3 regions of the Butyrivibrio fibrisolvens genome follow, and region 3 is predicted to be linked to each of the others. Evidence: riboswitches for the same ligand, from Rfam matches in the RefSeq annotation. Region 3 holds a riboswitch; each other region holds the start of a gene.
The links. A riboswitch is a leader RNA that binds a small molecule or an ion and turns the genes downstream of it on or off. The one in region 3 is predicted to bind cyclic di-GMP.
Positions count from the first base shown of each region.

Region 1: another riboswitch for cyclic di-GMP. It lies ahead of I7804_RS12330 (ATP-binding protein); the one in region 3 lies ahead of I7804_RS04030 (methyl-accepting chemotaxis protein).
Region 2: another riboswitch for cyclic di-GMP. It lies ahead of I7804_RS15410 (DNA/RNA non-specific endonuclease); the one in region 3 lies ahead of I7804_RS04030 (methyl-accepting chemotaxis protein).

Region 1 covers NZ_CP065800.1:2,948,498-2,959,098, forward strand. The annotation lists gene I7804_RS12305 (hypothetical protein) at 1-483, opposite strand, end outside; gene I7804_RS12310 (hypothetical protein) at 755-1,267, opposite strand; gene I7804_RS12315 (diacylglycerol kinase family protein) at 1,519-1,908, shown strand; gene I7804_RS12320 (phasin family protein) at 2,041-2,325, shown strand; gene I7804_RS12325 (ABC1 kinase family protein) at 2,446-4,068, shown strand; gene I7804_RS12330 (ATP-binding protein) at 4,158-7,103, opposite strand; cyclic di-GMP riboswitch class I at 7,295-7,370, opposite strand; gene I7804_RS12335 (diguanylate cyclase) at 7,639-9,390, opposite strand; gene I7804_RS12340 (sigma-70 domain-containing protein) at 9,463-10,206, opposite strand; gene I7804_RS12345 (zinc finger MYND domain-containing protein) at 10,340-10,601, opposite strand, start outside.
Region 2 covers NZ_CP065800.1:3,683,599-3,694,199, reverse strand. The annotation lists gene I7804_RS19430 (alpha/beta hydrolase fold domain-containing protein) at 1-23, shown strand, start outside; gene tnpA (IS200/IS605 family transposase) at 100-504, opposite strand; gene I7804_RS15445 (transposase) at 735-1,874, shown strand; gene I7804_RS15440 (4Fe-4S binding protein) at 2,183-3,040, opposite strand; gene I7804_RS15435 (CD1871A family CXXC motif-containing protein) at 3,033-3,185, opposite strand; gene I7804_RS15430 (TlpA family protein disulfide reductase) at 3,325-4,464, opposite strand; gene I7804_RS15425 (hypothetical protein) at 4,771-5,007, shown strand; gene I7804_RS15420 (hypothetical protein) at 5,185-5,850, shown strand; gene I7804_RS15415 (hypothetical protein) at 6,089-8,077, shown strand; cyclic di-GMP riboswitch class I at 8,147-8,221, shown strand; gene I7804_RS15410 (DNA/RNA non-specific endonuclease) at 8,298-9,221, shown strand; gene I7804_RS15405 (hypothetical protein) at 9,586-10,257, shown strand; gene I7804_RS15400 (M48 family metallopeptidase) at 10,285-10,601, shown strand, end outside.
Region 3 covers NZ_CP065800.1:981,330-991,930, reverse strand. The annotation lists gene I7804_RS04045 (ATP-binding protein) at 35-1,075, shown strand; gene I7804_RS04040 (DNA-3-methyladenine glycosylase family protein) at 1,154-2,014, opposite strand; gene nspC (carboxynorspermidine decarboxylase) at 2,118-3,341, opposite strand; cyclic di-GMP riboswitch class I at 3,618-3,693, shown strand; gene I7804_RS04030 (methyl-accepting chemotaxis protein) at 3,781-5,505, shown strand; gene I7804_RS04025 (DUF4179 domain-containing protein) at 5,670-6,251, opposite strand; gene I7804_RS04020 (RNA polymerase sigma factor) at 6,241-6,723, opposite strand; gene I7804_RS04015 (GNAT family N-acetyltransferase) at 7,199-7,717, opposite strand; gene I7804_RS19070 (CD3324 family protein) at 7,860-8,510, opposite strand; gene I7804_RS04005 (aminoglycoside phosphotransferase family protein) at 8,532-9,239, opposite strand; gene I7804_RS04000 (PDDEXK nuclease domain-containing protein) at 9,454-10,275, opposite strand.

The sequences.
Region 1 (10,601 bases), 2.0 Mb from region 3:
AGGATTTCCATCTGCATTGTACCAACCAAGTTCCTTACAAGCTTCAATGATTTCATCCATAGAATAGAACTCGTCTTCTTCAAAAACCGGATCATTATACTCAGCATTGAAGAATAAGTCGCCATCTGATATCACATACTTAACTTTCGCTGTGCCATCTTCGAATTCTTTATATGCGGTTCTGCTATTAGCACCAATATCTGTATCATCCTCGCTAACATCAGCATCTTCGGTACTTTCAGTATTAGCATCTGACTCATCCTTGCCATCTTCACTATCTGAAGAATTGTCTGTAGAACCTGTGTTATTATCTTCTACCTTTTCATTTTCTTCATCATGTGATGATTCTTCCGAAGATACATCTTCTGCAACTTCATCTTTATCAAGATTGATATCTTCGCTAGTGCATCCTATAGCCGATGCAGCAATAATACCTGCCAGTCCTACTAGGCAGTATTTTTTAAGTAATGTAACTTTTTTCATAAATAGCTCCTTCTTTCCATTTCCTGCTTATATTTATTATTTGGTCAGGTCTTTTTTATAGATATAACTGTTTATTATCAGTTTTCATCATCACTATATATCTCATTTTCATCATCGTAAGGCCGTATTTTAAGTCCGGCTACAGATAACATTCCTTTATTGTAAAAATATTTTTTTAACTCTTCATAACCCGGACAGTCCTTATAAACTTTTAACCACCAAGAATAATTATCTATTATAATCTCAACCTTATATTCTGAAGTCCAATCTCTTATTCATCATAAGGGCTAATTTTCATGCCATCTATAGTTAGCATTCCTTTATTGCAAAAATACCTTTTTACCTCATCGTATCCCGGACAGTCTTTATAAACATTTATCCAAAAAACATGATCATATAGTGTGATAACAATCTTACGATTCTGTATATCCCTGGTTCTCTTTATCTTTACTTCCTTGATATCATTAAGGCTAAGAGAATGGTGATACTTAAACATTGATGTATATATTAGCCTGTCTTCAACTATTATTAGTTTTCTGTTTACCATGATCAAAAAGTCCCCAATTATCATACATATCCCCATGGTAATAAATGCTATAAGCATTACTACATCATCCATGTTAAATAGATCATTAGTTATCATGTAAATTCCAATAAATATTAAGAATCCCCCAAGAACCATCCCTATCATGCATGTCAAACAACAATAAGATACATTTATAGGATTCTCCTTAGTCTTATTATTTCTGGTATTTTGGTTCATTACTATATTATTCTCATACATCTGATTATTATCCTTCTTCATTTCACCTAAATTTAAAAACTTCTGCGATATACCGCTTAAACAGCATTGTACTACCTTGCACCTTATTTCTCTTCAAAATCCGACGAATTGCACAATTTTCAGGATGAGCGGCTTAAAATGCGTAAAAGCGAAGTCAGATGTGGATTAAATAGTCTATTTATAGTAAAATAAATAATATAGTTCTAATATCTTTTCAGTTCAAAAGTCATAAACAAAGGTGGAAAGTGCCGATGGATAACAATCAGAAAAGAAGTCCACTTTACAAGAGCTTTGGATATGCATTTGAAGGAATCTTTAATACTATCAAAGATGAGCGTAACATCAAGATCCATCTGGTAGTTACTACTCTGGTCATTATATTCGGCTTTATTCTTAAGATAAGTCTTAGCGAATGGTTTGTATGCATCTTGCTTTTTGCAATAATCATTCCTCTTGAGCTTGTAAATACGGCGATTGAAGCTGTTGTCGATCTTGCAAGCAAGGATTATAACCCTCTTGCCAAGAAAGCAAAAGATGCTGCAGCAGGTGCCGTTTTAGTAGCTGCTATACTGGCAGCTGTTATTGGCGGCATTATATTTTTTCCAAAACTATACCATTTTATATTTGATATATTCATTTGATATGTTTTTAGCACACTAATCAGATCATCTTAAAAAGATGTTTTGATAAATAAACTGAATTCGAAATACACTTATGATCCGTATTTCTGATTCCAAGTTACAAAAACACATGTATATAAGGAGGATTTCATCATGGCAGACAACAAAAACCCTATTACTGACGGTCTTAAGAAGCTTCTTCTGGCAAGTGTCGGCGCTGTTGCTCTTACAGCAGAGAAGGCTGACGAGCTGGTAGGAACCCTTGTTGAAAAGGGCGAACTTACTGTAGAACAGGGCAAAGAGCTCAACAAAGAGTTAAAGCGCACTTATAAAGAACATAAAGAAGGCTCTTCCGCTCCCAAAAACATGGAGGATTTTGTAGGATCTCTTTCTGAAGAAGAGCTCAAGAATTTAAAGGAAGCTTTAAAAGACAAATAAAGTCCATGTTTTTTCATCATGTATTATCACCGTGTATATTCATGGATCAGTATCTAACTGAATGTACATGGACAATACAAAAAGATAACCAAAAAAGTTATGCCCGAGGCTATGAGGAATATGACAGAAACCACTACCAAAAACACCAAAGACAACAGCTCCAGATTTAAAGAAATCCGCGAGGTCCTTATGCGCAATCACATAACCCGCGGCATATCTCCCGAAAAGCTTCGGACGATTCTCGAAGAATTAGGGCCCACTTATGTTAAGCTTGGGCAGATAATGTCCCTTCATTCGGACATCCTGCCCAAGCGTTATTGTGATGCTCTTATGGAGCTTACAACAGATGTAACTCCCATGCCTTTTGAAGAGGTCAAAGAGGTCCTTGAAAAGTCATGGATGTGCGATATAAAAGATATCCTATCTTCTATCGAAGAAAAGCCCCTTGGCTCAGCTTCTATAGCACAGGTTCATAAAGCTGTCTTATTAAACGGCGAAGAAGTTGTGATCAAAGTTCAAAGAAAAGGCATCTACGATATCATGGCCCGCGATATAGGTCTTCTACACCGCCTGGTATCGCTTATGCCCAAGATTGGCGATCTTAGGAACATGGTGGATCTTGACATGGTCCTTGATGAGATGTGGACTGTCGCCCAGCAGGAGATGGACTTTTTAAAGGAAGCTGCCAATATAACCGAATTTGCACATAATAACAAAGACGTGGCCTATATAGGTGTTCCGCAGCTATACAAAGAATATACTACAGACCGCGTTCTTGTTATGGAATATATAGATGGTATATCTATAACAGATATAAATAAGCTTGAAGAAATGGGCTATGACTGCCATGAGATCGGTCAGAAGCTTGTCAATAACTTCATCAAGCAGGTAATGGATGATGGCTTCTTCCATGCAGATCCTCATCCCGGCAATCTGTGTGTACGGGATGGCAAGATCATATGGCTTGATATGGGGATGATGGGAAGACTTACCGAGCAGCAGCGCCGCATCATGATGAGAGGCGTTGAAAGTATCGCTCTTAGAGATGTATCTATGCTGGAAAGCGCTGTCATGGACCTGTGCGATGAGTTCGGGCCTGTAGACAGAGCTTTACTGTATGAGAATCTTAGGGACTTTCTAAATAAATACGGGTCTCTTTCCATGGGTTCTATCAATATCCCGGAATCCATGCAGGATCTTATGGATATCATGAAGAGTAACTCTCTGGCACTGCCACACGGCGTTACTATGTTGGCAAGAGGCCTTGCACATATAGAGGGTGATCTTGTAGTTATCGCACCTGATATCAATATGTTCGACATAGCTGCATCAAGAGTTGGTGAGACATATCTTGAAGACGTGGATATAAAAACTGAGCTTAAGTCCAATCTTAAAAGACTCTACAGATCTGCAAGTAAGGGAATAGAACTTCCGGGTCTTGCAACAGATGCGTTAAAAGAATACCTAAAGGGAGAATCCAGAACCAATCTAAGGCTTCAGATTTCAGGTCCCTTTGCAGAGCTTGTCTATACGTCTGTACGAAATCTTGTTATTGGAATGTGTCTGACAGGTCTTCTTATCGGCTCTGCCATAATCTGCACTACCGACATGAAGCCACAGGTATTTGGAATTCCATTTCTTGGATTCATAGGATTTGCCATAGCTTCAACTTCTGCAGGTTTCCTGATCCTTAGGTTCATGATCATAAGATGGCTCAAAAAGCGCAGAATACGCAAGAAATAGATTATTCTATAGATAAATATACTCCGCCTTGTAGCATAGTTACCACAAGGCGGAGTAATTTTATTAGCAGATAGGTTCGATCATACAAACTATATGCATACATATTTCTTAATCTCACTTATCAGAAGCTTTGGATCAACAGGCTTCGACAGATGCGAATTCATCCCTGCATCTTTCGAAGCTTTTTTGTCATCCTCAAAGGCATTGGCAGATACAGCTATAATAGGTATGGTCTTTGAATCCTCTCTGCCTGAATTTCTTATGGCTCTGGCAGCAGTAAGGCCATCCATTACAGGCATTCTGATATCCATAAGTATTGCTGCAAGTGTTCCCTCCGGAAGGTTTGTATATGTATCAAGACCTTCTTTGCCGTTCCAGGCTTTTTCCACTTTGACATTCTCGCTTTCAAGGATAGCACATACTATATCCATATTAAGCTCATTGTCTTCGCAGTACAGAACAGTCTTACCTTCAAGGCTTTTTTGCTCATAATCTTCTTGCAGATCATCGAGCATGGCTCCTGCGCAGACATCAAATACAAAGACAAGAGTCACTATCGTTCCTATATTTTCTTTACTCTTAATATCAATTCTGCCATTCATCTTCTCGACGATAGATTTGACAACAGAAAGCCCTATTCCTGTCCCTGCATGATCTGTCATCTCACCTCTGTCTTCCTGCGTGTAAGCATCAAACATCGTCTTTTGAAAATCGCTGCTCATTCCGATTCCGTGATCCTGAACGCTTAAGGTATATTCGACCTTGCCATCGTCTATCATGCTGCTGGTCAGATCGATCTCGATAGTACCGCTTTTACGTGAGAACTTAACAGCATTGGAGATAACATTTAGTATCGCCTGTTCAAGTCTGCTATAATCGATCATTGTCGGAAGGTTTACTATTTCTTTTCTTCTTAATATAATTCGTATATCTCTTTCTTTTGCAAAGGTAAGTGCAACATTTTTAAGGCTGTCAAAGACCTGTCCGGGATCACACATCTGAGGATTTAGTTCTATCTCGACTCTTCCCAGATTACTCATTGCAAGTGAATCGTTGATAAGCAGCTCCAAATAATTGGCACTGTCTTCTATCTTGTACAGATAATCCAGATTGTTTACCGAATTTATACCATTTCGAATAACGCTTCTGGTAAGCCCCAGTATCCCGTTAAGAGGCGTCCTCATATCATGGCTCATATTACTGAAAAATCTCTTCTTGGCTTCAGACGCTTTCTTTTCTCCATCAAGCGCTGTAGACAGCTTCTGGTTAAGATCTTCAACCTTACGTCTGTTTCTTTTGCCAATATGATTTATGATCACCAAAAAGAAGATGACAAGACCTGAAACAATAACTACAAAGCCGTACATAGGGTTATCATATATGAAGGCTCTAAAGGTCTTCGGTGTGTAATTGTCAATATCATATCTGCTGATGATCTCAGCTCTTTTTTGCTGAGGAAAAGAGTTACATGCTTTATTAAAGATTCCTATAAGGAAATTGCCACAGCTACTGTTAACAGCCATGCAAAAGCGCAGATTTCTATAAGATATATCTTCAGCAACAAGTGCATTGGTCTCTTCTTGTCCGACAAGCACTACTGCGCTTTCCAAGGGCAGCATTGTACAGGCTTTGGGATGAGCTACAAGATAACGCCTTGTAGCTTCTAAAGAATCAAGGAATACAACATTATCAGTATCGCTTAGGCTTTGAAGTATACTATCATTAAAGATTCCGTCTCCATGTCTTTTTACGATCGTATCATAAGAATATTCTTTATCATTATGGACACTGGCAAGAGAGGTATCAAAATAGGAATCACACTCGTAATATCCTCCCATTTCGGACCGGCCAAAATCCGATATAAAGTCGATCACTATATCTGCTCTTTGCTCATTATAAGCATTTATATATTCAAATCTGTCAGATACTTCATAAAATTCATATGAAAGGCCTATACTGTCAAGTATAGAAGTTGTCATATCTACAAGGATACCTGATGGTTTACCGTTTTCATCGAGATAAGATAATGGACAGTTATCGGGATTGACCAAAAGAGTAAAGGTTCTGTTATTAGTTATAAGAGAATCAAGATAGAGTTTCTCTGTGGATGTGAATGTAATATTACTAGTGCCGTTGCCCTGATAATACTTGGACATAAGTGACTCTTTAAAGCCTGCATCAACAGTCTCTATCTGAGAAAGAGCATGATTAAGACTGTCCATGAGGTCACTATTATCAAGTCCTGTGGCAAAAAACAAATAGCTTGGATCAAACTGTGCCAAAATTGAAACTCCGGGAAAGTTATGGGAACTTCCGGAAACAAAGGCATCAATATCGCCGTTTTCAAGAGCAGCAATTAGATCTGCATCACTGTCATAATAATATCCCTTGTAGGTAAAATAATTCGATTCTGCAAAATCCCTGACTTTGTCAACATATGTAGTCCCTCTGACAATTCCAAGCCTTATGCCTCTCCATTTGGAATAATCGCCGGCAAGAAAAGTTGTATCGCCATTTTTTACAAATATGGTCGTATACTCCATAGCAATTGGCACATTGCAAAAGATGAGCTTATCAGCCCTTTCCTGTGTCCAGGTTATACCGCCTATAAGGTCGATCTCGCCCTCAACAGTCATCCTGTACAGATCAGAGAATGCTATATCTTCATCATCTCCTATATATTCATAATCCCACCCGGTATAGGTTCGGATCTTTTGAAGATAATCATAGCAATAACCGGAATATCCATAATTCTCATCATACATCTGAAAGCCGTCTATCATAAAATATCCAACTTTAACTGTCCTTGTCCCTATTTTTCCGTTTTTGTAATTAGCTATATCAGAAGATGGCGCTATATCTCCATAGAAATTCGCCTCTACCGGTTCATCATCAAGCTTTTCAGCTTCCGGAGGCGCAGCTTTGGAATATCTTATAGTTTGCGGCAATGCAAAAGAAACAGTCATGATAATAACTGTTATAAGACAAAGCATAGACTTTAAGATCTTAGACCTAAGACTATTATTTACTCTCATACTGTGCTAACTAAGCCAATCCTTAGTTCTGGGAGTTTCATAAAAATATTATGATCATATTAAGAACGATAAAAATCCTTTTACCGCCTACGTCATATAAATATATCGGAGAAAGAGTGAAAAAAGATTATTTTTTAACAATAACAAGTAAAAAACCGTCTGCATAAAGCAGACGGCAAGAATTTAAAGTACAGTGCAACTGGCTGCCATTTTACAGGCCCTATAGCTTTGCGTCATAAGCTTTCGCTTATTTTGCTAAAGATTATCTCGTGGATTCAACGTAGTAAAATATAACAGATTTTTTTAAATAAATCAACACCTTTTTTCAAAAAACGCGAAAATCCCGCATTTTTTTATTGTGTAATATTTACAAAAAATGACCACCGGTTTTCTTTAGTTTCCCAGGTCAGAATGTACAAAGCCTTATATTGTAGCACTAACAAAGGGTTAATTCGTCTTAACTATTGAATAAGTTTAGCAGCAAATAACAAGATAGATGTCAAAAACTATTAATCCTTCCATCTGTCCAAAGATATCAGTCAGTGCTGAAAAACACACAATTTCTTCCGGTTTTTTTGGCATGGTACAAAGCCTTATCCACCCTTTTATATAATTCCAGAATATTATCGTTTGGAGACATACCGGCTATACCTATAGATACAGTTAGTTCCGGAACCGGATCATAATCTTCATCACAGATATCTCTTCTGATACTCTCAGCAAGGTCAAGAGCCATGGTCTTGGTGATATTACGAGCTACGATCATGAACTCTTCACCGCCCCATCTTCCGGGAACACAATCATCATTCATGTAATTCTTAAGAATGCCTGCAACCTTTCTAAGAACAATATCTCCGGTGTCATGTCCATAAGTATCATTGACTTGCTTAAAATAATCTATATCCATAAGCAGGAAGAAAATCTGATCGCGGCTTTGACGACCTTCTTCAATAAAGCTCTCCATTATTTCTTCTATCCTGCGCCTGTTATATATTCGGGTCAGATCGTCAGTTAGTGCCTTTTGAGCAAGATTTTTGTTAAGTCTTTCGAGTTCTCCTGTTGTCGCCTGAATAAAGCTTACAAGGCGCTCAACCATGGATATTTCACCACTCATTTTCTTCTGGGTGAGCCTTGGAAGAGCCATTACAGGGATTCCTGCAGGAGCGTTCTCTCTCATACCAATTGAAATAAGAGTTGCATTATGGATATAGATTTTTTTGCCAATCCTTATGTATTCACCAAATGTATAGAATCCGGACGTGCGAGCGATCTTATCAAAGGGTGATATTTCGCAGTCAATATCATCTCCCCAGAAACTCATCCTCGTCATGCAGGAATAGATCCATATCGCCTGAGGCTGGAATAATCTGATCTTGTCCTGAGCTTCGTATACACTGTCCAGGATGGCTACAGGATCACCATAGCCAAGTCTTACTATATCACCGTTTCTTAGTTCTCCGCCAAGGTAGAGAGTTCCGTCACTGGCACATTTTAAAGAGATCCTGGCAACGTCAACACCATATTCACTATACATAAGCGGGAATTCCAGTGCATTTCTGGAAAAAGAACTGTCATTTTGAATTTTCAAATACTTTTTGTATACATTAAAAGCAGGCTCGCCGTCTAGTTCATATAGCTTCTCAGACTCGGCCTTAGTGACTGTCATCGAATGACCCAGTTCCTTCCAGCCAAGTGCATAAGCTGTACTGATATGAAAGTCCTCACCTGAATACAATACGCATACTATACCAAATAGGGATATTCCATCTTCATTAAATACAAAGGTATCACTTGTATCATCATACTTGGCAGCAGCTGCGCCGAATACAGCCACAGATTCATTACACTTTTCGAGAGCATCAAAAAATTTCTGAGCATGGAGTCCTGAATGAGTTGCAACAATTACTTCTACAGCTTTTGCATAAGGATCGCTGTCAACCATTTCTTGCATGAGAATGCCGTTATCAAACTCGCTCCTATCCCTGCAATCATATATAATTGTTTTAATCTTAGTCTTTTCAAAAAAAGATATGGATATCTGAATAGAACGATCTGTAAGATGCCCATCCTTGATCTCTCCACAAGAACTGGAACCGGCAATTTTGATTCCCGGGAAAAGAGATTTCAAATATGATACCATCTCCATTGTCTTATCAAGCTGAGCATATCCAAAATAAATATGAGCAAGAACCTGAAAATCCTCATGTTCCTTTGCATATCTTCTTGCTTCGTCAAAAGAGTTGTCCTTTTTGCTATTACTCACGATTTCATACAAAAACTGTTTCATAATGCCCCCGAAGCTTAATTGTGAATTTTTTCAATGGCCCTATTTGACTACTGAATCATTATCAGATCAGATTCATTCTTCGTTAAAATCTATATCTTCTATGTTATTGCCTGTCATGCGGATAGCTTCGATGATATCATCTTCTGTAAGGTCAGTTTCTGCAGCAAGTTCTTCTACTGTTACGCTTCTTCTAAGCTCTTTGGCAAGTTCTGCTGCTTTGTCAGCAACCTTCTGAACGTGTTTGACAGCCTTTTGGCCTCTGGCATCTTCATCAAGATTATCAGATATAAGCTCTTCCATCGCATCCATCATCATCTTGGTAAGGAAGCTTTCAGCTTCTTCAGGTTTCTCTATGGCATCAAGCATTGTGACACCGGATGTAAGTACCAGATTGCCCTCACCTATAAGATCTTCGATATATACGCCCTGTTCGGCATACATCTTGGCAACATCGGGAACTGTAGGAAGATAGATCTCTATAAGCCTGTTTTGTGCTGATTTATCTCCTGACATTGCAGATATTGTAATACCAATCTTCTCACTATCCGTTACTTCCGGAAGTTCTGATAAGGATTCGATATAATCTTTAAGATAGTTGTGTTCTTCTTCTGTAAGGAATTCTTCAGGGTCAGCCGGTGTTCCTATACCAATTCCATGTTTCTTAAGATAATCATATACAAGCGCAAGCTGATCATCAGATAGTGAAAGCTTATCAAAAGCTTCTTTTACCTGCTCCTTAGAAACAATACCTTTCTGCTGTCTTCCAAGATTAGTAACATCAGCAAGTAATGCGGCAAATTCTTTTTCTTTATCCATATATCAATATTTCCTATTCTGTGTATAATTAATTTTCTAACTCAAACTTTATATTTGAGCATGCAATATATTTGGTAAAAAGTCTTCGTTATCAGCTCAAAACGAAATATATCAGTAAATCGTGCAAATGTGATCATTTCTCAACATGAACATGAGTAAAGAGGTGATCCTGACAATACTCATAGGCTCCTTTACACTTGGAGCAGTATCTGAACTCAAGGTTTGGATCATCAATCTCTGTACGTCCGCATACGGCGCACTTATGATGTGCAGATCCTGGAGCTGTCATGCGCTGAGCCTTTTTAGCATTTTCAACATTATGTCTGAATTCTGTTCTTCTTCTTACTTCTGAAGGTCTGTATCTTCCGGCCTTTCTCCTAAGTCTGCTGGAACGG
Region 2 (10,601 bases), 1.4 Mb from region 3:
AAAATTCCGGTAGAATTTCATAAATAAAATCCTTTCGGTTGTCGTAGGCTCCTCCCACTGCCCTTGGGCGGTGGGAGGAGCCTTGTAAATTCGTAGCTATTAACCTTGGTTCTCGATATATTTTTGTATAGTTGTTGAGGATACTTCGCCTATACTGCAAGCAAAATAACCATCTGACCAAAATATCTTATGCTTCCAGTAACACTTAGATAAAAAGTTTGGATATTTCTGCCATAGATAGTGTGTGGTCTGTTGCTTAATAAGCTTTACTATGTCGCATACTCTATCTGTAGTATCGTAACTTATCAGAAAATGTATATGGTCTTTGTCGGTTTCCATAGCTATAATGCCGTAACCTTTAGAATTACAGATATCATATATTTGCTGTTTAGCATCGTCAGCAATAGAGCCTTTAAGTATCTGTTTGCGGTACTTAGTGACTAGAACTATATGCACTTTTAGACTGTACTTGCGTCTGTTGCGATGATTATATCTGTTGTCCATAGGATGTATTTACGGCAAAGCTTCGATTTTTACAGCGACTCCATTATTGGTGTCGTAATCATCTACTATTAGCATTCTGTTATCAATTTCAACGTCATAGCCTGCATCTTGCAAAGCTTTGATTATTTTGTATTTAACTTGGTTTTCCTTGTAAAATCGCCTTACAAATAATTGATTTTCACTAATAAATATTGTATTATATATTTAGTGAAATAACAATGAGGTACACTATGGAACAGATGACAGTTACAGCTAAAATTCAGATATCTGTTAATGCAGACAGTAAGGTTTTTCTTGATGAAACCATGTCTGTTTATTCTGATGCCTGTAATTATGTATCTGACTATGTGTTCTGCACTCACGACCTAAAGCAGTTCTCACTTAACAAGGCTTTGTACTCTACACTCCGAGAAATGTTTGGACTCAAATCTCAGATGGCTCAGTCCGTATTTAAGACTGTCATTGCAAGATATAAGACCATCCTCGAAAATCAGAAAGAGTGGATTCAGCCATCCTTCAAAAAACCACAGTATGACCTTGTTTGGAACAGAGATTATTCCCTTACACAAAACTGCTTTTCAGTAAATACACTGAATGGACGTGTTAAGTTGCCCTATTTCGCTGAAGGCATGGCAAAATACTTTGATCACGACATCTATAAGTTTGGAACTGCCAAGCTTGTAAATAAGCATGGTAAGTATTTTTTGCATATCCCCGTAACCTACGATGTCGAAGAAAGTAATGTTTCTGACATCTGTAATGTCGTTGGTATTGACAGAGGTATAAACTTTGTCGTTGCTACTTATGACAGTAAGCACAAGTCTGGATTTGTAAGCGGTAAAGCCATCAAGCAGAAACGTGCTCACTATTCTAAGCTTCGTAAAGAACTTCAAATGTGTCAGACACCATCTTCAAGACGTAGATTAAAATCTATCGGTCAGCGAGAAAACCGTTGGATGCAGGATGTTAACCACCAGGTATCAAAGGCACTCGTTGAATCCAACCCGAAGCATACGCTCTTTGTTCTTGAAGATTTGTCAGGCGTTCGTAATGCTACAGAGCGTGTCAGAACCAAAGACCGCTACGTTTCCGTATCGTGGTCTTTCTATGACCTTGAACAGAAACTTATCTACAAAGCCAAGCAGAATCAGTCTACTGTTATTAAGGTTGACCCTCGTTATACGAGTCAGTGCTGTCCTGTATGTGGACACATTGAAAAAGCCAATCGTGATAAGAAATTGCATCTGTTTACTTGTAAGAACTGTGGCTATAAATCAAACGATGACCGCATTGGAGCTATGAATCTGTACCGCATGGGAATCAACTATCTTGAAGATAGTCAAGTACCTGATACAGTTACGGCAGAGTAAATCTTTGTCGTAAGGGGTGGTGTCAACCGTCCCATGATGCGACCCCACGGAAGTTACACCGACAAAATGTAGGAGTTATTGCAACGAACTACAGGGGAGTCGCAAGCCACGTACCTTTAGGTGCGTGGTAGTTGACGAAGTGAAAGGTTCTTGCCATGGCTATGAAGTGGCACTTGGTAGTAGAATTGTAAAGGATGCGCTAGATAGACGTATAAGCTGGATTCAGGCAGTCTATGCTTCTGTTTCATCTTCATGATGAAACAGAAGAAATGGTTAGGTGCACCGACAGGCGCACGAGCGCACTAATATTACTTTTTGAAATTCTTAAATGAAAGTGCCTTCTTAGGGCAGGCCTTAACGCATTCGCCGCAGCGTATACATTCAGCACTGTTGGCATTCTTTACAGGGTTAACGTTCATCTTGCAGACTTTAGAACATGCACCGCAATTAACGCAGGCACTGCCGTCAAAATGAAGTCTTAAGATACTAACCTTCTGGAATAGCGCATAAAAGGCTCCTAATGGACACAAGTACTTACAAAATGGTCTGTAGATGAAGATAGAAGACAGGATGCATACGATCAGAATAGCAAACTTCCATCTAAACAGTGAACCAATAGCTTCGCGCATACCACTTGCAAGAAGGACAAGCGGGATGCCGCCTTCAAGCGTTCCAACAGGACACAGGTACTTACAGAAAAACGGATCACCTGCTCCATAGCTGCTGCGATAGAAGAAGGGCAGCAGGAATACTAAAACCAGTAGAACAACATATTTAGTATATCTAAGCACCTTATCGATCTTTTCAGGAACCCTGATCTTGGGAGTTGGGATCATGTACAAAAGCTCCTCGATAAGACCAAAGAGGCACAGCCATCCGCAGATGAATCTTCCAACCAAAAGGCCGATAGTAGCCAGAAATCCTACTACGTAGAAAGCGAATTTCCTTCTTCGGGCGTCAAATAATGACTGCATGGCACCAATAGGACATGCGCCCAAAGCTCCTGGACATGAATAGCAGTTCATGCCGGGTACACAGAACCTTTTCAAAGGTCCTTCATAAATAGTTCCTTTTAAAAATCCCGGAATATAGCCATTAGTCAGAAGTCCCCAAACTGACTGAACAGCCTTCCTTATAACCTTATGTTTTTTTATATTATTAGCCAATTCCAATACACTCCATACATATATTTGCTGCCTTGCGATATACAGTCCTTACTTCTCCTCTGTATACGCCAAATATCAAGGAGGATACTGATGCGATCAGCAGGATCACTGTTACCCAGATGGGTACTTTTCTTTTATTGTCCATGTAAATCTCCAACGCACACAAGCAGCAACTAATTTTTTCCCACTCCTATATATTCTTGATTGAAGTGTTCAAGAATAAAAAAGTAATGGACAATTAGTTGCTGCCGGTTTTATTTTATGATTCTATTATTTTATTACAATTAGTTTACAGCTGCCAGAGCTTCCTCGATGTAAGCTTCCCACTCTTCCTTACTGTGAGAACCAACAATAGGACTTGTAAGAAGACGTCCTTCGGAATCAACAAAGAATGTAGTAGGATATGCTGTAAGCTGAGCATAAGTTCTGAGCTCAACACTTGCGATGAGAATAGGATACTCAACACCTGTATCTTCAATGATATCCAGAGCATCAAGAACGATATCTTCCTGATAGTTGCCTTCTGAATCATATACATCGCAGGTCATACCAACGATCTCAAAGCCCTGATCCTTGTATTCCTGTTCAATCTCAGCAAGATAAGGCATCTCATTGATGCAAGGTCCGCAGAAAGTGCCCCAAAAGTTGATCATTGTTACCTTGTTGGAAGAAATATAATCGCCGGATTTAACAGTGTTGCCATCAAGATCTGTTAATTCAAAATTAAGAAGAGCTTCGTTGTCGAAGTCATCTGCTCCAAGAGCTTCTGGAATAAGGAAATCAACAAAAGTGATATTATCGATCAGCTCTGATGAATATGATAAAAACTCAATGTACTCAGCTTTTCTGTCTTCATCAAGATCAGCCAGAACGTTTTCATCAAAGTATGATGAATCACCTTCATACCAGGTATCTTCTCTATAAGCATAGTAGTTAAATCCTCCATTGCTGCCAAGATCAGCAACAACGTCTGTAGTGATGCCATAGTCCTCATAGACAAGATCCTCAACATTTACAGGATTGACATCTGCTTCGAGATCAACAATCTCATATCCTGTGTTATCAGGGTCATCCGGATTGATCCAGTAAATACTTGCATATCCAAACTCATCAGTTACAGAACCTCTGATACCAATACTGTCAGCCTTGTCCTTGAGCTCTTCAGGAACCTCGATCACAACACCAAGACCTGAAAGATCAATCTGACCATCAACTACACTGGCAGTAAACTTTCCATACTTCCACTGAGGAAGATCTGAAGCCTCTTCGACTGACGCTGAGCTGTCTGCTTCGTTTGCAACAACATCAGAGCTACTTTGAGTACTAGCAGCTTTTACATCACTCTCGTTGGACTCGTTTCCGCATCCTGTGAGCGCAGCCGCAGCTATAGTGCCTGTAAGAACTAGTGATATTATTTTTTTCATAATAGTTTCCTCCTGCCCGAATTTAAGACTTATTATCGCACCAACACTGGGATTTGACTACAATAAAATAATATATATTAGTTATAAGTTTTAGCTATAACAGATAAACATAACCCATTCATCGTCTCAAAACACCCTTTTGTCAAGTTCTGCGAAAGCATATCAGAAGCTGGCGAACCTGAGATAAAGCGAGTTACATATGTAGATCTTGATGGTCAAAATGGCAAGGAACTTATCCTTGATCTTGGAACTAATGCAGGCGTATATCTGATCCTGTCGCACATTGACGGTAAGTACTATGGAAATATGACTACTACAAGGTGTTTCGAAGAACTTCAGAATGATGGAACATATAGGGGAAGCGGCGGAGCAGGCGATTCCTATTACATGAGAGCGACAATCTCTACAGAATCCTATACAGAAGAATACATTGCCGAGTATCATGACGGTGTATTCACAATCGATGGCGAAGAAGTAGATGACTATGAAGGATGGCTTTCTGAGAATTTCTCAGATCCGGCTTATTGGTGGGAAAAGAACTAACTAACATATGGAAAGCTTGTTATAAGCATTTATTATTTATCTCCATAATGTCCACGACAGTGTGAGATGCAGATACGTCCATACATTGTGTAAAACTTAAAATTTTTGTATAATACGTTGGCGCGTATCAATAATTTTGACGCGTAAAAAGATTTTAAATCGGGGAGAAAATTAAATATGATAGAAACAATTTATGAAGAAAGATACAGGGGAGAAGGATTATCACCAGAGAGTGCACATTTTCTAAGCAGTTGGCTCATGATCCTATTTGGGCTATTCATACTGAATACTATTGCATCCATACTTAGTAGTGAAATAATCATAACTTCTCAAGATCTTTTAATTGTAGGCAATATTATAAGTTTTATAGTATCCATTGCCTATGGACTCATTCTTTTAAAAATCTCGTCTAAGGAAGAAAAATACCGTATAGCAGGCTATTGTTTTCTAGTAACTTCAGCAGCAGATGCTATTAAGCTTATCCAGATTGCTGCATCGGGGGCTTCTGAAGATGTTGATTTTATAGCCTTTGGATTTATTATCTCGCTGGTTTCCTTAATAGCGGAGCTTATTGGTAATTATAGTGAATTCACCGGTCATTCTAACGTACTTGAAGGAGTGGATGACGAATTATCAGAAATGTGGCTACGGTTATGGAAGTTGTATATAGGTTCTTTGATCGCTATGCTGTGTAGCATTATTCTAGCGTATGTTGTTGGTATGCTTCTGATCATAGGTGCAGTAATAGTAATCTTCATTGTAAGCATTATGAAAATCGTCTATATCTATCAGACATCGAAAGCATTAGACGAATACAATAAAAGACTTAGAAGTGAAGTATGAACTGACCGTATGGAATAGAAAAGGCGCAGGTTCACTGCGCTTTTTTGTTGTAGACTTGTTTCATTTTTAGGTTATTATCTTTTGGGTTCCGGATCAGGTTCCGGCCCTTCTCACTAGAAAAAACGATCATGGCTGACATCCATCCCCTAAAACCCACCTTTCATCAGAAAACATGCAAATATATCCCCATCCCGTGGTATCATTCATATATGCGTTTTAATGGAGGTCAGTGACAAGTATGAAAAGAAAAATAGTAGTAGCATGTATCCTCGCGCTCACACTTACAGGATGCGTCAATACGGATCTGTCGATGAATGACGATTCTACTGAGGAAGCAAGCAAAGAGAATGCAGCAGGTGAAGAGGATAGCAAGTCATCAGATGATCCATCTGATAAAAAAACAGAACAGACTGATGAAGAGGAAGATGAGACTTCCGAAGAGACAGATGAGGCAGAAGAATCTTATTCAGGCGATGGGTATCAGGTAGTAGCATTTGATGAAAACTCCATGAAAGTAACCATGGAGCCATTTGGCGAAGTTGAACTCATACCGCTTATCGATAAGGACGCAGGCAAGTGGTCTTCATTCAAGATAATGCAGGACGATACAGAACTTGCACAGGTGTATTATTCCCGTTATCACTCTCCAAAGGAAGATGATACATATTATGATGAGATTAGTGAAGTTGGAATATGCGACATCAATTTTGATGGTATCTCAGATGTAGTTGTAGTCGGAGATACTCAGGAAGGAGAGATGATCCAGATCTGTACCGGAGAGTATGAGGATTATAGTGATAGTTATAACTATAATACTTTTAATAAACCTGAAGCTATTGAGGACTATTTTGGAAGTGACTTTTCAGCAGCTGCAACTATAGCTTTTCTGACAGATGGACATCCCGATGGACAGTTCGACTCATATCAGGAAGCATATGAGATGATCGCCAGCAGATACTGCTTCGGCCATGACTATGCAGATTATGAGTATAAACTCATATACTTTGATGATGATGACGTTCCGGAGCTTGTGATCGATTATCCGGGCTACAGTGTCAGCATGTATACCTTCGCAGATGGAAAACTAATACTTTCCATAGATGACTGGGGCTACGGCGCAGGCGGTAACGGTGGTTACGACTACTATCCTAAAGCAGGTCTTGCAGTAAATTATAATACAGATTATGCTGGAGCAATTCTATATACCTATTACATGAAGATGGATGAAAACTACAAAGTCTCGGTGGCATATTCAGAGAAATACTATAACTATGAGGATAAAGATGGAGACGGAGTGCCTTCAGATGATGAACTTGATGATTGGTCTGAAGATTATGAAGGCAAAACAGAGTATGAGTGCTACACAGGTGAAGACCTGACACAGGACGAGATCGTAGACAGGATCAGTGATCTGGTCAAAGGAACCGGAGATGAGATAGATGGTCTTAGCGGCGATGAAAACCTGATAGAGCTCAATGATGAACTGACAGCACCTAGCTGGAAGGTTACAAAGCTTGAAGGAGAGGAAAACAGTTTTACTGTAGGCGGAGAGGAATTTGAACTTTCGGTAAATGTACCCGAGGAGTATTATAAAGAATTCATTCTTTCAAATGGCGACTCCCAGTACCAGAAAAAAATATTATGTAATACTGAAAACATGTTTTTAATAGAAAAAGCAAATGGAAAGAGCTATCTGTACATAAACATATTAGACGAGGGTAACAGCGACACATTGTATGTATTTGATCTGAACAATACCAAGATAAGCGAACCACGCATATATGAAGATTACTCTTTGTTCTATAATGACATCACAGATGCAAACAGTTTTGTACTTCTTAAAGCTGAGGATATCTTTGGCAGGTCTGTAGTTAAGAAGACTTTTACAGTTGGATTTGACGGCATGCCTGTTAGCGTTGATAAGTTTGAGTACTACGTAGGCATAGATTCTATCAATCCCGGCAATCCTGTTGGACAAACAGGTGAGACTATCGTGACCAAAAAGGAGATGACTTTAGATTCATCTGACGATATTGACAGTGAGTATTATTGGACCGAAAAAACTATTCCTGCAGGATCAAACCTTACACTGTACAAAACAGACGGAGAGACATATGTCGATCTTATCACCGATGATGGAGTAGGCGTCAGATTCAATATAGAAGATGGCGTTATATGCGGCGAGTATACAGTAGGTGACTTTGAGGATGTTCCGATGTTTGGCTGAGGAAGCGCCATGAACATATTGACATGACAGAAGGAAATAATTATACTTGAGTTTAACTAAATAACGATTACATATTTACGGTAAAGCCAGAGCGATCTGGTGACACAAAGCTATAGGGACTCTCAGAGTCAGCCAGTTGCATGTAACACGAGTAATGGGCATTGCAGCTGTGCAGTGCCTTTTTTATTACCTTTTGGGAAAAGAGATAGAGGATAAATACATGAGAATAGCAAACTTCAAGATAAACAGAATATTGGCGATGCTCATTATTATAGGACTGATAAGTAGCCTGCCGGGATTAACACTTACCAAAGCCCATGCCAAGAGCGACATACCGGCTTATACAGGAAGTGCATCAGTAGTCCTAAACGGCAATATACCAACCTTCGCAGCATCCGATATCACCACAGTATCATACGAACAGTATGGAGCACTTGATAGCCTTGGAAGATGTACAACAGCTGTAGCATGCATAGGTCAGGACCTCATGCCTACAGAGCCCCGCGGATCAATCGGAACTGTAAAGCCTACAGGTTGGAATCAGAACAAGTACCCAGGACTCGTTGACTCAGATCCGCCATATCTCTACAATAGATGCCATCTTATAGGCTACCAGCTCACAGGCGAGAATGCTAATGAGAACAACCTTGTCACAGGCACAAGGTACATGAACGTTGATGGTATGCTTCCATATGAAAACATGGTTGCGAATTACATAGAATCAACCGGTAATCACGTAATGTACAGGGTTACACCTGTATTTGAAGGCAATAACCTCCTGTGTACAGGAGTTCAGATTGAAAGCTACTCCGTAGAAGATTCAGGACAGGGAATCTGCTTCAACGTATTCTGCTACAACGTACAGCCGGGAGTTAATATCAATTACGCAGACGGCAGCAACAGCGCTATAGACGGATATGTTCTTATACCAAATGATGTGACAGAAGAAGATGTAACCAGAAGCACTACAGACCAGACCACGCAGCAGTATAGCTACGTTGTTAATACAAATACTAAGAAATTCCACTATCCTACATGCAGCAGTGTCAGCGATATGAAGGAAAAGAACAAAATGTATTATGAAGGAACGAGAGATGAGCTTGTAAATCTTGGGTATGATCCTTGTAAGCGGTGCAATCCATGAGAATGAGTAATTAGATGATGATAAAGTGTAAATTAATCAACGCAATTAACTAAAAAATGCTATAATTATATACGGAGGAGCGATAGCTCCTCCATTTTGCATTTACAGATAAACTTACGAGGAAGAACATGACCATAAAAGAAGACGAAGAAAAATACCTCATGATTTTCTGATGTACAAACAATGAGGATTTCATATGATTACAGCAAAAGAAGTATAAGAAATAAATACAAAAGACATTTTGAGTGTAAATAAAAGTTTTCATAAGTATTATTTTATTTTGAATACTTTGCATGGATATTTCATATCTGATAATTACAAAATTGTGGCATCACTCGTATATTATCGAATGAGGAATTAGAGTATGGGCATACTAAGAGATGCAGCTGTCAAAATTGCTAAAGATACGTTTGTATTGTTCGGAACAAGCGCAATTATAGCAGCCAAAGATCAACATGATCGAAAAAAGGAAGAAGAATCTGAAAAAAAGGAGGAGAAGATCAATAAAAGATTTAAATTGACTTCCTTTTTTAGCAAATATAAAAACCATTTATTAGCTATTTGTCATGAGAATGATGAAGATACGAAAACTTATGTGTTCTCAACTGCAGATAATAAGATAGAATTCTTTACAAGCTGCCCAGATAATTTCAATGGAATATTATTTTATGATTATGATGAAAATGTGATTGGTAGCGTGGTACTTGATAATCCTGATAAATCGGGCTTTTTATTTCACAAGAAGTATTCGCGGAATCTTATTTTATATATTGGAAAACGGCAGGTAGGAACAGTGGAGATTGTTATAGTTGGGAAAAGTAAGAGAATAAAGGTTCATTCAGATTTGTGGGATGTATGGCTAAACGCTAGAGATAGTTCCTTTGAGTCAGAGAAAGAGTTTAAGATAAAGCCAATGGATCTTTTTTCGAAGACAGCCTACCAGATTGGATTTAACGATGAAAGTAAAAGTCTATTGCTTGCGTTAACATTCGTTGCAGTCAATGAAGCTAAATGCATTATTAAAGATGTCAGATAGATTTAAACTCTGATACGGAGGGGTAATATGTCATATAGTGCTGATACATACAGGCATCATTTAGATAAGTGCGCATTTGATGCACTAAGTAAATTTCCAAGGTTCGTAAAGCTGTGTGAGGCGTATTCAGCCAATTATACAGAGATAATGGCTAAAATTCAAAATATGTCTGAACTTGTAAGACTTGGTGATAAGCAGATGCCGAAAGTATATAAGCTGCTTCCGCCTATATGCGATAAATTAGGTATTGATATTCCCGAGTTCTATTATATAAAAAGTGGGGATATGAATGCCTATACAGGTGGAACTACAAAGCCTTTTGTGATTGTTACATCAAAGCTAGT
Region 3 (10,601 bases):
TAAACTATGAAGGATTATGAAAGGATATAAATATATGAAGAAGAATAATCCATTCACCCTTACCTTTGGAAAACAACCAAATGAATATATAAACAGATATGAAAATACAGACATGATCTTAAGTACATTTGAGGCCGAAAATCCAATCAGCCAAGCGTATCTCATAGAAGGAATAAGGGGCAGTGGTAAAACAGTCCTTATGACTTCCATAACAAATGAACTTAGAAAAAACAAAGACTGGATAGTAATAGATCTTAACTCCACACAGAATCTGATCAACGACTGCGCCATGCGGTTAATCGACTCTTGCAAAAAAATTCCTGATTTCCTCAATCAAGGATTTAATATATCAATTGCAGGTTTTGGTATTGGTGTTAATGGAAATGATACTCCACAAGACAGCGTTAGTATCATAGATAATATACTGTCTTCATTAAAAAAGCATAATAAGAAAGTGGTCATTACTATTGACGAAGTAATGCATGATGAAAATATGCGTCACTTTGCCAGCCAGTTCCAAATATTTGTAAGGAAAGATTATCCTGTTTTCTTATTAATGACAGGTTTATATGAAAATATTTATGCAATTCAGAACGATCCGGCTCTAACATTTCTTCTAAGAACTCCCAAAATATCTCTAGAGCCTCTTAGCCTACATCAGATAACAAAACAATATTCTGATATTTTTCAAATTGATGTTGATAGTGCAAAGAACCTCGCAAGGATAACCAAGGGATATGCCTTCGCTTTTCAAGCGCTTGGTCTTCTCTACTATGAACATAGAGATGAAATGGAGCTAAGCGATATTCTTTTAAAACTTGATGATATGCTGGATGATTTTGTATACAAAAAAATATGGTCATCTCTATCAAAGCAGGATAAAGATGTTGTTCTTGCAATAAAAAAAGATGAAACAAAAGTTAGTGAAATATGCAAAAAAACCGGTATGACATCCTCTATTTTCTCAAGATATCGCGACAGACTTATAAAAAGAGGAATAATCATGTCCTCAGGACACGGTTATGTCTCCTTACTGCTTCCACGATTTGAAGTTGTCGCAAGTACATATGAATAAAACGTATAATGATCACTCGTAATATTTATAACGAGTGATCATTATTATTCTCCATAAATCCTGCAATTACATTTTGATTCAGAAATCAATGCTTCTTTCGTATGCAAACATATACTGCTGCATGACTCCTCCGTAAGGGCGGTATGCTTCTATAGGAAAGCCTTCCGGATAATATTTATCCTGTATCTTGTTCATCCATACATCGATCGGGAATGAGTCAAGTCTGTAGAAACCAAAGAGCATAGTGCAGTTTGCAACCTTCTTGCCAACTCCGTACAATGAGCACAGTTTGTCAAAAAGCTCTTCATCACCAAGGCTCTTCCACTTATCAAGATCAACTACTCCATCAACAGCAGCGCGGGCTGCTTTATATATGTACTGGGCGCGGTAGCCAAGGCTGCAGGCATTTAAGTCATCCATAGATAAAGATGAAAGCTGCTTCGGTGTAGGGAAAGCGTATAGCTTCTCTCCATCGGCTTCTCCTATTACACTTCCTGCTGCCTTACAGATTTTCTCAACAGATGCTTTTATGGCAGGTATATTTTTCCTCTGAGATATGATGAAAGTAATAAGGGTCTCCCAAGGATCCTGTCTTATAATACGGATTCCATCGCAGGCACTAGCAGCACGTTTTAAATAACTGTCATCCTCCGGAATACGATCTATTATCTTGCCGTAATCTGTATCAAGGTCAAAATAATCTTTCCAGATATTATCAAAGTCTGCATCACTGCAATCCATGGTGACAATGCCAGATGTCATATCCTGCTCTATGTTAAGGATCTTGCCAAATGCTATTATCCTGTATTTAATCTTTCCGGATTCTATATCAGATGTGGCACCACCTGTCTCATCTTCCATAATTCTGGTCCACCTAAAGCACTGACCGCTGTCTGCAATCTGCGCAAGATCAAACTGTTTAAGCTCTAATTTCTTCATGACAAACTCCAAGTATTATAAGTTTTAAAAATATGTGTTTGAAGATTGATACATTTATACAAAACTCCAACAATCCTCAAACATATGGTTAGTTATTATGTTATCAAGACAATCTCATCTTAAAGTCTTCATAGCCGAACTTCTTAATAAGTCTTACGTCACCTGTTTCATCCATGGCATATATTGATGGAAGGCACATTCCATTGAAGGTGTTATTCTTGACCATGGAGTATATAGCCATATCTTCAAATACCAGCCTGTCTCCTATCTGTATCTCCTGGTCAAAAGAATAATCGCCTATAATATCCCCTGCAAGGCAGGTGCAGGAAGAGAGCCTGTAGGTGTACTTCTTTTCAGAAGCCTCACCTGAATCTCTAAGCGGAGGACGATATGGCATCTCCAGAACATCAGGCATATGACATGCTGCTGATGCATCTAGTACCAGTATCTTAAGATCGTTGTCTACAATATCAAGAACCTGAGTTACAAGATATCCGGCATTCAGGGCGATGGCTTCGCCAGGTTCGAGATATACTTCTACATTGTATTTTTCTTTTATATTTTTTATACAACTGATAAGCTTTTCTCTATCATAGTCTGCACGAGTGATATGGTGACCACCGCCCATGTTGAGCCATTTGATCTGGGGGAGTGATAGATACTTACCAAACTTTTCTTCTACTGCTTTCAGAGTTGTTTCAAGATCATCACTATTTTGTTCGCAAAGAGTATGGAAGTGGAGGCCGTCAACATAGTTAAATACATCACTATAGTCTGATAAGCCTTTTTCAAATGAAGATAAGGTTATCCCCAGTCTTGATCCGGGTGCGCAGGGATCGTAGATAGCATCTTCCTGCGTGGAACACTCCGGATTTATGCGAAGGCCGATTCCTAGATTCGAAGTCTCATTAGTGCTTTCTTTACTATCAGTTGCTCCTTCGATTCTTCCAGATTTATCATTCTGATCTTGATGAATATCAGCTACGATCTTTCCATATTTACTTAGCTGGGCAAAAGAGTTGAAAATCACGTGATCGCATATTCTTGCAATCTCTTCTATCTCGTCTTCCTTATATGCCGGAGAGAAGACATGATTTTCAAGTCCCATTTCTTCTTGACCAAGTTTTGCCTCAAAAAGGCCACTTGCAGTTGCTCCTGCAAGATACTTCCCAATAAGGGGATATTCGCAGAATGCAGAGAATGCTTTCTGGGCAAGAAGTATCTTACAACCTGCTCTTTTACTTACATCTTTTAATATCTCAAGGTTTTCTTTCAACTTCTTCTCATCAATTATATAAGATGGTGTTGGTACATTATTAAATTCCATGGCTAACCTCGTTTTCTTTCTAATGTCTTCATATATCTACAAAATTTATATAAGGATTCTAGGCACAAAAACACTTCAATGCCTACGATTTATAATACATCATGTCGGCATGTGGGTAAAATCGTTGATAGGGCTGATCTACAACAAAAAAGATTTCTATGCGATTATATATTTTTCCCAAACGTTTTATCAAATACTATTACTTATTTTGTCGATTATTTATATTGTCAATGAAATAGCAACTATGTATAATTTCGTTTTGTGTGTTAACGAAAACAAAAACAAAGGCAAAGCAGACGAAAGTCTGTGACGCAAAACTACAGGGACTTTGAAATGTCAGCCAGTTGCATTTATATGAATCTGAAATCGTGATCACTTTCAGACATTTAAGCACGTAGACATTGGTCCTTCGTGCTTATTTTTATGAATGAGGTTACAAATGAAGAAATCTAAATTCTCTTTTATTGGAAAATTGTGCGGTACTGCTCTTCTTATGCTTATAGCTATGTCTATTATTGTAACGGCTGTAGGCGTGTCTATGGTCAAAAAAGCCTACTACGACTCTTTTGCCGAAGAACTTCATATATCTGCACTACAAGTATCCGAGATGGCAAGTCAATGGTCAGGCGACTGGTCACTTAACAGTGATAATGAACTTATGAAGGGTGACGTAGCTATTCATGACATATTTCAGAGTCAGCTAGATTCACTTAGTGAAAAAACCGGAATATCTTATACAGTATTCTTCCAAAATGTTAGAAAGATAACAACTCTGACTGACGCAGATACCGGCCTTCGTATGGAAGGAACAACCGCCTCCGAAGCAGTTACCAGTACCGTTATCAGCGGTGGCAGTGAATACCTTTCTACAGATCTTGAGATTGGTGGCAACAGCTGGTATGCATATTATCTCCCTATCAGAAACTCTGACGGATCAGTAGTTGGAATGATTTTTGCAGGAAGATCTACAGAAGATGTGGAATCCAGTCTTTCTTCTGCTGCAATGAAAATGAATGCTGTGAGCGCAGTTGTACTATTAATAAGCTTCATCATCGGTTTAACAATGCTTCTTGTATCAAAGAAAATTGTAAAAGACGTTGTAAGTGGTCTTGAAAAGCTTGGCAATGGAGACCTTTCTGCATCATTTGATAGTAAGAATATTAGTCGTAAAGATGAGTTTGGTGACATTGTAAGAAGTGCTGACGGTCTTAAGAACAAGCTAAACGAAGTTATCTCTGCAACACTTGCACTTTCGGGTGAAGTTACAAAGTCAGGTGATAGCCTCTCTACATCAGCTCAAACAGCTTCACATGTATCAACTCAGGTTGCAGAAGCTGTAGGTGATATCAGTAAAGGTGCTGTATCTCAGGCTGAAAGCGTAGAGACATCTGCTTCTAATACTAACGAAATGGGTGATAGCATTGATGAGATCGGAGTAAGCGTAGAAGACCTTTCAAGTGCTACAACCCAGATGCTCACTGCTGCCAAGAGAACTGTCGAAGCTCTCGACGGCCTTATGGAACAGAACAAGACTGTTATGGCTTCAATGCTTGATATCGATGCTCAGATCAAAGCTACCAACAACGCTGTTAAGAAGATTGCTGATGCATCTCACTCTATCACTGAGATATCAAGCCAGACCAACCTTCTGTCACTTAACGCTTCTATCGAAGCTGCAAGAGCCGGTGACTATGGTAAGGGATTCGGCGTAGTTGCTAATGAGATAGGTCTTCTTGCACAGCAGTCAAGTACAGCTGCTACAACTATCAATGAGATAGTAGAAGATCTCGTAACAGACTCTACTAAGAGTATGGAAATAATAGAAGAACTAAATGCAGCCTTCAATGAGCAAAGCTCCCAGCTTACAAGCACAAAGTCTGATATGGACGGCGTTGTAACAGGAGTAAACAGCGTAGAGCAGAACACCCAGACAATATCTGATAAGGTTAATATGCTCAACTCTTCCAAGGCTCAGCTCATCGACCTTATTGCAGAGCTTTCTGCTATATCTCAGCAGAACGCAGCCTCTACAGAAGAGACCAATGCTTCTATGGAAGAACTCAATGCTACATTTGCACTTATCAGTAACTCAGCATCAGATCTTAAGGATCTTGCAGATTCGCTTAACCAGAAGATGAATTTCTTCCAGCTTGCGACTGAATAATTCTATTGTTTGCTGAAGTCTTATCATATATAAATAAACGCGCGATTATATGGCGCATATAAAATGTCAAAAGGCGGAATGAGTTTAATGTTCTCATTTCGCCTTTTGTTGTGCAGCTTCTAACGCTTGCACTGATAGTCACAATTGTTTTGGGCTGTGCATGATCAGTATTCCGGATACTTATCAGGGCTTATGGCCCAGCCGTTCTGATACCTGACTGTTACGTACAGATCTTCATCCTCTCCATCAAGAAAAACATAACAGCGACCATCTTCAAATTTGTCAGTGATATCCACTACCTGATCCATGAAATACAGGATAACTCTACCGTCATCATAGTATTCCACGTCAACATCATTAACAAGGTCTGCCAGTAACTCTTCCTCTGTAAGAGGTCTTTCTGTTCCATCAGGCTCTATCGCTATTCCTCCGCCTCCGGATTCTCTTATATTACCATCTTCATCTGTATATTCCATTGTGTAATTACCAGCACCGTCAAATTCTATGGTAGCTGTTGTCTGATCACCATGGATCCAAAGCTGGATGATTCTCTGGATACCTCCAACATTAGCTGCATATGCTGTTCCTGATAATGCAATAACTGCAAGACATATTGCAGCTGCTGCCACTACGTTCTTTATTACTGCTTTCCTCTTTAATATAGCCATTTTTTCATCCTCCAATGAAAAGTCGCAGGAGGTCTGTAATGCAGAGAAAGCTTTTTTATAATTATCTCTATTGCTCATCTTCCCATCCCTCCTTAAGTGCGTTTTTAAGCATTGCACGACCGCGCGATAATCTTACCTTTATATTGCTTTCTGAAATCTTTAAGATATTGGCTATCTCTTTGACGCTGTAGTCTTCGTAGTAAAAAAGGTGAACTACAACGCGATATTTTTCGTGCAACTTCATAACTTCTTCGAATAGGTCTCTACTTTCCGGCGTTTCAAAAGATAGAGTTTCTATATAATCTTCTAACGGTACTCCATTCCTGTGCCAGAAAGATGCCTGAATATTTTTGGCTTTATTGATTGCCACTCTGAGTAGCCATGCGCGAATATGCTGCTCGTCATCAAAATTTTTGTGTGTCATGTAGTACTTTAGAAATGTCTCCTGAACAACGTCTTCTGCATCACTGGCATTCTTGCATATACTAAATGCCGCGGCATAGACATTATTCTTGTACATATTCATTAGTTCCTGTACAGGTAATCTCATGTTGTCCCTCATTTCTGAGTATTTTTAGGTTTTAAGTACTTCAAATAAGGCCTTATATTATTATTACAGTTGTGGAGTCCAAAAGGTTACAAGTTTGAACGATTAATTTTGCATACTACTTGATGATAATGCATCCTCCCCATCTTTTAATCCCAGTATCTCTACTACTGCTTCACTGATTTTTTCCTTCATGCCCTAATTCCTTTCCTATGGTTTTTTGATAAAAAAAGAACCGCAATAGATTTAAAGCAATCTGCTAAATCAATTACGGTTCTGCTCATATTACTTATTAACAGCACCGCACGGCAACAAGACATACGTTCCTGTAACCATGCGGATAAATGCGATAGTTACAAGAACTTATGTCTCCTTGCTCTGCGTCTTAAGCTGTTTGTCAGTAATAATAAATTCATACGTATATTTCCTTAATTTTTGTAATGAAAACAATATACATTACATACTAAAAAGTGTCAATTCACTTTTTCCAAACACTCTTACTTATTTCAAATACGCCATCGTGATATGGACCTTCTCCTGTGAAAAAGGTTTCAAATCCGCACTTTTCCAATACGCGGCCTGATGCTTTATTTTCAAGAAGGCGGATTCCATAAACTTCTGAAACGCCGACTTTATCTGCCATAACAGGCAGGAATGCACTTACTGCCTCTGTAGCATAGCCTTTTTTAGTATACTGCTTTGCTACATGGTAACCGATCTCCCACTTTCCATCACCAATCGGAACAAGCTGAACATAACCTATGTTCTTGTCATCTTCTTTGGTGATGAGCGCGTAGATAAGTGGTCCTTCAGTAGAGCCATACTGAGACATTATAAACTCTATGGTTTCCTGCGCATCTTCCAGTGTTTCAAAAACTTCATCCGGAACGAATCTTCTGATATCCTCATCCAGGGAGTTCTTGTGGACATCCAGCGCCATGTCCATTGTCATTTCTGTTATTTTTAATCTGTCTGTTTCTAATAAAATATTACTCATAAATCCTCCAATTTATTCAAATTATTTTTATTCAAATCAATTTTAATAAAATCATTTTGAATAAAACTCTCCTGAATAAAACATAGCATTTTTAGATTTTTTCAACTTATGTGTAACTTCTTATCTTTTGAGTTAAACAGTTCTATCTCTGGAAGTTTTTCCCAAAATTATTCCAGAAGAACCTGTACTCTTCATTTCTTGCAAAAACAAAGGCGTAATGGGAGTTTCTTTTTTCTTGCTTTAGATATTTCAGATATTCCTGCTGATAAGGTACAGAAAATGTATGATTCTTATAAATGGCTATCAGTGGGAGATCCGAAAAATCCTCAGCGCCGGAATCCACCGGCTCATCAGTGTCTATGCTAATGAGCCGCAGTGGAATCCTGACAAGTTCTGACATAAAGTATTCTGAATAGTCAGGAACATCTTCATCCATCGAGCTCAGATAAGTCCGTACCCATTCTTCTCCAAGGCCCTGTGATGCATAATTCTCTGCTGAAGTGATAGTTGGTGAAAACATGGGTAGATTCACCTTTTTACCATAAACAAGTTTCTTAATGGTCTCCGGTGAAAGGTAGAACTCTTCCGCTATTTCCATGATAGAGTGACCGGCAGAATAACGATTGCATATCATGGCGTTACGCTTATCCAGCCTGTCACGATAGCCGGATGCTTCCCCCCAACCCTTGGCAGATTCCTGCTTAGGGATATATATCACTTTTCCTTCTGCATACTTCTGAACTTCTTTTAATAGTTTTTCAGGAAGTATATTCTTGGCGTTTTCATATTTCATTGGGTATCTTCCACGCTTTTCTTATAGTTTTGCCATGCGTCCTTCTAAGGCATTAAGGGATTTAACGATAGACTCGCATGATTCAAGGTCATCAATTGATGCGTGCCATCTAAGTGTAACGATTCCCTTGTAATATGCCATGCATAAGAAACGCTCTTTGAAATTATCAATCTTTATATTCTTTTTCTTAGCATACTCATAGAGCTTTTCCGGTACCAGGAGATATGGCTTGTTAAGATCAAGGATTGCAAAATCCATCATGAAATCCATGATTCCGGCTCTTCCCCAGTCAGCACAGTAAGTTTTTCCATCATCATCTACGATCATATTGCAAAAGAAGGTGTTGTTGTTTGCAAGGTATCTCTGGCCTTCACAGAATGGTACATACTTAAGAGCTTTATTTGCGATCTCGTTGTAGTAGTCTTCTTCAAGAAATGTTGTTCCGAACATTTCCTTCCAGTTCTTCCAATAACCATCTTCAGGTTCTTCTACCATGTCTGCACGGATAAACTCTTCCAGTGTTTTGTATGGAGCCTTGTTATTCTCATCAAATTCTCCGTAACCTTCCACTGCAGATACATCAGTAGCAGCGATCTCGAAGATCATGTCAAAAAAGTTCTCATAGCACTTCTCAAATTCTTCAGGTGAAAGCTCACCAGCTTTTCTGCCCTTGGGGCTCATCTCTATTTTTTCTTTAGTAAGGTTTCTTATAAAAATGTCTCTATTCATGTTATTGTCCTCATCTATTTGCTTTGCGTAATGTTGTAATCCCTTTTGTATCAGCGCTTTTACAATTATGATAATAACAGCAGTAGCGCTTTATTCAAATAGAGAGAATCGTTATAACTGAATTATACCTATTTAGTGTCACTCATTTATTGTAACAAAAAGGAGCCTGAAATCCAGACTCCATGCGTGTTCGACCGTCATATAAAACAGTTTGCTATTCTTCTGTATCAAGCAGCCTCTTTAGTTCTTCTATATCCGGCAGCGCCTTCCTTAGCTCTTCTGACATATCCCTTGATGTTTTATATGTTGCTACTCCTATAGGCTTTGAATAATCTTGGATAACATAATCCACAAATGATTTATTCATATCTTTACACAGGATAAGACCAATGGCAGGATTCTCATGAGGTTTCTTTTCAAAGCCATCAAGCACACTCAAATATCCCTGAAGCTGTCCTAAATACGAGGTTTTAAACTTTCCTCTCTTGAGTTCTACAGCAACCAAACAGTTCAGTTCTCTATTGAAGAAAAGCAAATCGATATACTGATCTTCTCCGAATGCATCCAAGTGATACTGATTGCTAATGAATGCAAAGTCCTTTCCAAAAGTAAGAATGAAGTTCTTTACATTGTTAACAATAGAGTTTTCAACAACCTTCTCATCTATATCTGCAGTATCACGAACATCTATTTCTTCTACATTGATGAAATCCAGAAGGTATTCGTCCTTAAAAGTACTAACTGCCTTTAGGGCCTGCATGCCAGGTGTCATTGTCTGAGCAAAGTTGTTAGGAAGAGTACCTTGATGATGATATAAATCTTCATCAATCATTTTCTCTAATTCACGGGTTCCCCACTTACTATGTGCACATTCAGAAATATAAAATATTCGTTCCTCATAGTTTTTGACTTTACTCAGTATTACCCTATGATGAGTGAACCCAATACTCAAATAGTCATCAAAGGGGAACACTTCCAAATTTGGCACTTGTGAGTGCCAAATTTCCGAATCAGAATCTCTATATTTCTGATCCATAACCCACTTCTCTCATACCCATGAAATCACAATTTGTGATTTCACAGCTACTTCCTCCATATAAATAATAAGACTCTGCTCCGTTGCCTCAATACACAAATTATACCGTTTGGATATGCATTTGTCATTGAATTCATAGTTTAAAACCTGCTCTCTGTACGATTAGAACGCACTAAGTTTCTTCTATTCACTTATTCTATGATTTCTCGAAACAGCTTATATCATATAATGAGAATACACTTTCACGTATGCTGATATGTAATCCATGCTTTTTCTTTGCTACACTTTACTTACAGCTGAATACAATATTATTGCAATAATAGAAA